DNA from 2 places in the Nitrospirillum bahiense genome. Region 1 is predicted to be linked to the other one. Evidence: riboswitches for the same ligand, from Rfam matches in the RefSeq annotation. Region 1 holds a riboswitch; the other holds the start of a gene.
What was found. Region 1 has a riboswitch for S-adenosylmethionine ahead of FBZ88_RS18115 (threonine aldolase family protein). Riboswitches for the same ligand answer to the same signal wherever they lie in the genome.
Positions count from the first base shown of each region.

Region 2: linked by a shared signal. The riboswitch ahead of FBZ88_RS21225 (hypothetical protein) and the one ahead of FBZ88_RS18115 (threonine aldolase family protein) in region 1 are both predicted to bind S-adenosylmethionine.

Region 1 is NZ_VITO01000012.1:136,040-139,888, reverse strand. Features, by position in the region: gene FBZ88_RS18120 (hypothetical protein) at 1-529, opposite strand, end outside; gene FBZ88_RS18115 (threonine aldolase family protein) at 682-1,749, opposite strand; SAM-I-IV-variant riboswitch at 1,808-1,919, opposite strand; gene FBZ88_RS18110 (hypothetical protein) at 2,034-2,798, opposite strand; gene FBZ88_RS18105 (hypothetical protein) at 2,798-3,418, opposite strand; gene pepN (aminopeptidase N) at 3,671-3,849, shown strand, end outside.
Region 2 is NZ_VITO01000016.1:71,532-75,380, reverse strand. Features, by position in the region: gene FBZ88_RS21240 (AMP-binding protein) at 1-1,217, shown strand, start outside; gene FBZ88_RS30580 (MaoC/PaaZ C-terminal domain-containing protein) at 1,214-1,984, shown strand; SAM-I-IV-variant riboswitch at 2,026-2,150, shown strand; gene FBZ88_RS21225 (hypothetical protein) at 2,200-2,556, shown strand; gene FBZ88_RS21220 (TetR/AcrR family transcriptional regulator) at 2,603-3,849, opposite strand, start outside.

The DNA.
Region 1 (3,849 bases):
CCTGCCGCACGTTGGTGACGCTGTAGCCGTCGGCCAGGGCGAATTCCTGCTGCAGGGCGGTGCGGGCCTCCATCTCCGTGCGGGCCCAGACGCGGGCACGGTGCAGGTGACGCCACAGCGGGCAAATCGATTCCATGCCCGCGACCACGCCGTTGGTCAGCGCGCTGTTGCTGATGTCGGCGGAATAGAGCGCCAGGCCGCTGGCCGAGGGCCCGCCCAGATCGTGCCAGACCTCCACCCGCCGCCGCTCGAACTCCTCACATTCCTTCTCCAGGCGTTGGAGGTTGCTGGTCTCGCGAAAGCGCAGGGCGATGCGCGCATCGCGCACCCGGGCGGTATCCCGGTTGGCTGCCGCCACCTTTTCCGCCGTGCGCCGGATCTGGTCGATTTCCTTTTTCACCTTGGCGTGGCGGGCAATCATCTCATAGACGTCGTTGATGACCAGGCGCAGCAGTTCCAGCAGCACCACCCCCGCCAGGATGGCGCCCACGATGGCTATGATCACCAGATCCGGTTTCTCGATGTGCACCAGGGCCTCGGATGTCGGGGAATGAGCGGTCGCGCTATCGTATGGAAGTCCACTTCAAGGTTGTACGGTCAATTAGCCGTTAACGGGCCCTAAATCCGAAATTTTAAATAAAATCTTCCGTATAGGACCCGTCACACTTTGTCAGAAGCAACCTACGCGGCGGCCGCGTGGGCCACGTCGCGGATGTCGGCCACCAGCTGGTCCACCCGCTCCGGCTGGGTATCCCAGGCGAACATGAAGCGGGCGCCGCCGCCGATGAAGGTGTAGAAGCGCCAGCCGCGCGCCCGCAGGCCCTCCAGCACCGCCGCCGGGGCTGTCAGGAACACGGCGTTGGCCTGCACCGGGAACAGGGGCGCCACGCCCGGCACCCCCGCCAGGCCCGCCACCAGACGCTGGGCCCCCGCGTTGGCATGGGCGGCGTTGCGCAGCCAGGCGCCATTTTCCAGCATGCGCACCCACGGGGCGGACAGGAAGCGCATCTTGGACGCCAACTGGCCCGCCTGCTTGCAGCGGTAATCGAAATCCTCCGCCAGGGCCCTGTCGAAGAAGAGGATGGCCTCACCCACCGCCATGCCGTTCTTGGTGCCGCCGAAGCACAGCACGTCCACCCCGGACTTCCAGGTCATCTCCGCCGGGGAACAGCCCAGGCTGGCGCAAGCGTTGGCGAAGCGGGCGCCATCCATGTGCAGGCGCAGGCCCAGGTCACGGCAGACGGCGGAGATGGCGCGGATCTCATCCAGGCTGTAGACCTGCCCAGTCTCCGTCGGTTGGGTGATGGTGACGGCGCGGGGCTTGGGGAAATGAATGTCCGACCGGCCGGTGGCCAGCGCCCGGATGGCATCCGGCGTCAGCTTGCCATCCGCAGTCTGCGCGACCAGCAGCTTGGATCCGTTGGAGAAGAACTCCGGCGCCCCGCACTCATCCGTCTCCACATGGGCGGAGGCCGAACAGATGACGCTGTGGTAGGACTGGCACAGCGAGGCCAGGGCCAGCGAGTTGGCGGCCGTGCCGTTGAAGGCGAAGAACACGTCGCAGGGGGTGCCGAACAGCTGGCGGAAGGCGTCGGCGGCCTTCGCCGTCCACACATCCTCGCCATAGGCGGCGGCGTGCCCGCTGTTGGCCTCCGCCATGGCGGCCCAGGCCTCCGGACAGACACCGGAATAATTGTCGCTCGCGAACTGCTGGGCGGCGAATTGGGCGGGTAGCGTATCGGTGGTCATGGGGAACGCAGCCTTCATGGTCTCAAGTCTCGACCAAGAGCGAAACGGACTCACGTGGCTGCTTCCCGTTCATTGCCGGATCGGCCACATCCTTCCCCTCTGGGGGAAGCGCCACCTTGCCGGGTACAGCAGGTTGGCGTTGAGCGTCAGCTCAACTCTTGATGCACGGGGCAGAGGGATAACCGCTGGCGGCGGCGGACGCAAGCCCCCTGAGGCGGCTGCAGTGGCATGGGTGATCTTCGGCGCCGGATGATCGCCCAGCGGGACCTGCGGCCCGCGCGGCCTCAGCCGCCGGCGACCGGAGCGGGGGTCAGGCCCATGCCGCGTGGCATGCCCTGCATCGCGGCGGGCGGGCGCACCGGCAGGGGCTTGGGCCCGGCGAGAGCCGGCGATTCCGCCGCCGCGCCATCCCCCGCCACATCGCCTCCCACCAAGTCACCAAGGGGCTCATCCTCCGCCGGCGGTTCCACCGGCGCGACGCCGGCGCCGTCAAGGGCGGGCCCCTCGTCACCCAGCGAGATGGGCAGCACGCTGCTGATGATATAGCCACCCTCATTGGCCAGGCGGTTGGTGACCAGCGCGCGGAAATCGGCCTCGGTGGGGGCGTAGCCGTGCACCACCCCGGCCTCGGCCATGCCGCCCGCGGTGCGGCCCCCATGGCCGCCGACATGGCGGGGCGCCACCACGTTGCGCAGGTGCGCCTCATACAGGTGGTCGCCCTGCGCCCACTCCAAGGAAACCAGGTTCAGCGGCCGGGGCGTGGCCTGGCGCAGCACCGCCATGCGGTTCTGCACCTCCTCCGTCCGGCGCGCGATCTCGCGCAGCGCCTCCTCCCCCTCCTCCAGGGCCTGGAGCAGTTGCTCTTCCTGCTGGCGGGCGACCCGCAAGTCGGCGGCGGCTTCGTTCTTCTCATCCACCGTGGCGGCGATGCGCCGCTCCGTTTCCCGGATCTTGAACAGGATGCGGCGGACGGAGAAGGCCAGGAAGGCCCCGCCGATGGCCAGGATGATGAAGACCATGAAGTTGAGGTTGCTGTAGCCGCCCGTCATCAGCGCACCATGCGCCGGTGCGGTCGCACCAGGCGGGACTGCGCCGCCGACCGGCCGGCGGCCGCCGCCTCCGCCACCGCCTTGAAGCCTTGGGCGGCGCGCAGATTGTTGACGGTGAAGCCATCCTTGGGACTGAAGGCCAGCAGAAGGCGGGAACGGGCCTGCCGCTCATTCCCCGCCCATACCCGGACGCGGTGGGTGTAGCGCCAGATGGGACAGATCTCCTCCATCCCTGCCGCCGCCCGTTCCATCAGGCTGCGGCAATTCAGATCCGCCAGATAGAGCTGGTCGTCCAGGGTGGCGTCACCCACCTCATGCCACACCTCCACCCGCCGCCGCTCCAGCTCCTCGCGCTCCTGCTCCATGCGGTGCAGGATGGTGTTGAGGCGGAAGCGCTCGGCGTTGCGCCGGTCGCGCAGGGCGGCGTTGGCCCGGTTGGTCGCCCACAGGTTTTCCGTGGTACGGCGGGTCTGCTGGATCTCGTATTTGATGCGACGGTATTTCGCCGCCCATTCGTAGATGTCCACGATTACTAGGCGCAGCACTTCCAGCAGCGCGATGGCGGCCACAACGGCGCCCGCGACCGACAACACCACCAGATCCGACTGCACGACCTGCACGGGGACCTACCCTGACTTACCTCTCCCGCTCATGTCCGAACGATACAGCCTAAGGCCGTAGGCGGCCTGCCCAAAATACCCGTCTAAGTCATCAGGACAGGCCCCCTGCCCAACCGGGGAGGGCGGATGATTCGGGTCACCGCCGGCGCCCGCAGGATGCCCCATCGCCCCCCTGGACGAAGGGGGGTTGGCGTCGTGCGGCCCCCTCCCCTATCCTGGCCGCCAACCATAATTCCAACGGAAACCCACCCCATGGACAGCCGCCTCGACACGGCCACGCCCCACGCCATCCACCTTCGCGATTACGCCCCGCCGGCGTGGCTGATCGACACGGTGGACCTGCATGTCGATTTGCGGGAAGAGGCGGCCACCATCCGCTCCACCCTGTCCGTGCGGCGCAATCCGGCCTCGGGGCCGGCCTCGGGGCCGGC
Region 2 (3,849 bases), on a different contig from region 1:
GCCAACCCCGGCTGCTGTTCCATGGGGCCGAGGACAGAGCTACGGCCCAAGCCCTGGCCGGCGGGCTGGCCCATGTCGATCTGGCCCCTGTCGATCTGGACGATGATTTCGAGGACCGGGTGGCGAAGCAGCCGTCGTTGCCCTCCCGCGAAGTCTGGCCGGCCGACGATGTCTGGTACCTGCTCTACACCTCCGGCACGACGGGGGAGCCGAAGGCCGTGCTCTACACCTACGGCATGGCCATGGCGAACTACGTCAACCTGCGCCAGGGCGTGGATTTGTCGGAGAACGACCGCACCCTGAACTACCTGCCGCTGTTCCACACCGCTGGTATCAACCTGCACACCCTGCCGCTGCTGATGGCGGGGGGCGAGGTGCTGGTGCAGCCGCAATTCGACGCCGGCGCTGTCCTGGATCTGATCGCCGAGGGCCGCATCACCACCTTCTTCGGCGTGCCCGCCGTCTATCGCCAGTTGGCTTTGCATCCCCGCTTCAGGAGCACGGACTTGGGCGCTGTGCGGCGCTGGGCCTGCGGCGGCGCCCCGCTGGAGGATGCGCTGGCCCGCCGCTTCATTGAGCGCGGCGCGGTCGTGTGCAACGGCATGGGCATGACGGAGACGGGGCCCACCCTGTTCCTGAACGACCCGGCTGGGGCTGCCGCCAAGGTGGGCTCCATCGGCAAGCCGCAGATCCTATGCCGCGTGCGCGTGGTGGACGGGGCCGGGCGGGACGTGCCCGCCGGCCACGTGGGCGAGGTGTGGGTGAAGGGGGCCGCGGTGACACCCGGCTATTGGCGCCAGCCGGCGGCCACCGCCGCCGCCTTTTCCCCGGACGGCTGGCTGCGCACCGGCGACTTGGTGCGCCAGGACGAGGACGGCTATTACTACCCCGTGGGGCGGTTGAAGGAGATGTTCATCTCGGGCGGGGAGAACGTCTATCCGGTGGAGGTGGAGAACGCCCTGCTGCGCCATCCCGGCGTGCTGGAGGTTGCGGTGGTGGCCGTGCCCGACCCGGTGTGGGGGGAGGTGGGGCATGCCCATGTCCGCGCCCAGCCCGGCACCGACATTGACAGCCTGGCCAGGCATTGCCGGGGACTGCTGGCCGGCTACAAGGTGCCGCGCCGGTTCGTGCTGGTGGAGGATTTCCCCCGCACCGCCGCCGGCAAGATCCAGAAGCACCGTCTGGTGCCGCCGCCGGGCCTGGATCTGGCCTCGTGATCCTCACGCGCACCCTGAGCCAGGATGACTTCCACGCCTTCGCCCGGCTGTCGGGCGATGACAACCCCATTCATGTGGACCCGGACCATGCGGCCCGCACCCGCTTCGGCCGCACTGTGGCCCACGGCGCCCTGCTGTGCGCCCTGCTGCGCGGCCTGGCCGCCGACGCGCAGCCCGGCCAGCCCCTGGCCCGCTTGGCCGTGACCTTCCCCGCCCCCGCGTACGCGGACGAGGTGCTGACCTTCCGCGCCGATCCGCAAGACAGCGCCCACGTGCGTCTGGTGGCCCAGCGGCGGACGGACGGCCAGGTCGTGTGTGACGGGGTGGCCACCCTGGCGCCGCTGGCGCCGGATGAGGACTGGCGTGAGCCGCCGCCGGGCGCCGCCGCCCACGTTACCCGCCTGTACGCGGACCAGGATCTGGCGCTTTATGAGCGCCTGACCGGCCAACGCCTGCGCGAGCCGCTGGTGCTGAGCCTCTTCTCCTTCCTGCTGGGCGTCCGCCTGCCGGGGCCGGGCACCAACTACCTGAAGCAAGACACGGTGTTCTGGCGCCGGGTGCCCTTGGATGCGGCGCTGTCCGCCACTGTGGCCATCACCCGCCTGCGACCCAAAAAGCGGCTGGTGGACTTGGCCACGGTGTGCCGTATTCATGACAGCGGGCGGGACGGCGACATCGTCGCCACTGGCCGCGCCCTGGTGTTGGCGCCGCACTGGACGCCGGACGACTGGGGCCGTCATGCCCAAATGGCCGCTTGCCAGGGCTGACGGTTGCGGGTATCCACAACGCGTCGGTGTTCGTGCCGGCACTGTTGCATCAGGAGCGGGGCCGGCGTCCCGCACCAACCTGCCAGCCCAGGCAAGGTGGTTTCCGCGTTCGCGCGGAGATGTGGCGGCCCCCGGTTCCCGGGCGGCGGCAACCAAGTGGGTCGCAGCGTATGGTCGCGTCATGCCGGGTCAGCTCCGTCTGGAGTGTACATCCCGTGCATATTCCCGCCGCTTTCCCGCTGAATCCGCCCAGTACCGTTACGCAGGCGGAGGAAGATTCGCCCACGCTGCCTTTGGGCACCTCACCGGGCATCAGCAGCCGTCCCGGGGATGCCGTGCATCTGCTGCGGGAAGAGCGCATGCCCCTTGCCGGCGTGCCGGATTGTGTCGCCCGCACCTACGCCGTCGTCCACCGCCGTCACGGCGTGTACACCCATATCTACACGGTGCTGGAAAGCCGGCAGCAGGCGCGCCGGATAACCCATCTGCGGCGGGTCCTGGACGGCGAACAGTTGGCCGCCGCCCGCGCCTGGGTTCTGGCCGGCCGTCACCTGGGGCGCCTGGCGTTTTAACGTCAGGGCTTTCTTGTCAGGTCTTTTCTTGTCAGGTCTTTTCTTGTCAGGTCTTGGGCATCGCCGGCTGCAGGTAGCGCATCAGGACGATCATCTCGGCGGCGTAACCGTCGATATCGGGGCCGGCGGCATCGGGCGGGTCATCCATGGCGTGCAGGATCTGCGCCCGCCCCTGCATCCAGGTGGAGACGATCTGCGCCTGGAAGGGGGAAAGGGACGATTGCGGTCCCACCACATAGTCCAGAGCCGCGCGGATGCGGGAGCCGCGGCCCTGGCGGAAGGCCAGGTACAACGGCACGAGGCTGGCGTCCCGGCAGGCCTCCAGCGCGAAGTCGCCCATGGCGTGGGTGGTGTTGCGGCCGGCGATGCGCCCGCCTTCCACCGGGGTCAGCATGTTGTCGGCCACGGCCCGCAGGAAGATGTCCAGCGGTGGCGGTTCGCGATGCACCGTCGGGATTTCCCGCCGCAGCTCCTCATGGATGAACTGAAAGGCGCGGCGGATGATGTCGCCGCGCGAGCGGAAGTAATAGGTGGTGGAGGAGAGGGAGACGCCCGCCCGCTGCGCCACCGCGCGATGGGTCACGGCGGCCACGCCCTGGTCGATGATGGTGGCCACGGCGGCGGCGACGATGCGCCGCTCCGTCTCGCCCACCGGTTCCCCGCCGTCGTCGCTTGCGCCGCCGGGACGGCGCAGACGCTCATGCCACAGGGCGCTGCGGCCTTCTTCCGGGTCGCATAGGTGGCGGATGTTCTCCACCACCGACAGGGCGAAGCCCGACGCGCCGCCGGCCACCAGCAGGGTGGACCGGTCGCCCACCAGATAGTGGGTCATGATGTCGGCGATATGGGTGGGCAGGCCGGCCAGCGCAAACAGGTCGCGATAGCGGCCGCGCCGCTCCTCATACCATTGCGTCAGGATGGGGCGCAGGGCGGGGGTATGGCGGGCCTGGTGGATCAGCTCGTACCATACCAACTCGATGGTGCCCTGGCGGGACGACAGGTCCAGCGCCTGCACCACCAGCGCGTCGGCCAGGGCGTGGACGGGCAGGCCGCCATCGCCGAGCGACACCCGGAACTGGGCCCAAGCTTGACGGTCACGCTCCGCCCCAGCCAGGAACACGGCTTGGGTCAGGCTGTCCTTGTCGCCCAGGTGATAGGGGACGGCGCTGGTGGATAGGCCGGCGGCAGCGGCCAGGTTGCGGACGCTCAACGCCTTCAGGCCGCCCTGGGCCAGCAGGGTGTGCGCCTGGTCGATCAGCCGTTCCCGGGTGCTGTCCTGGGGCCGCGCCGCAG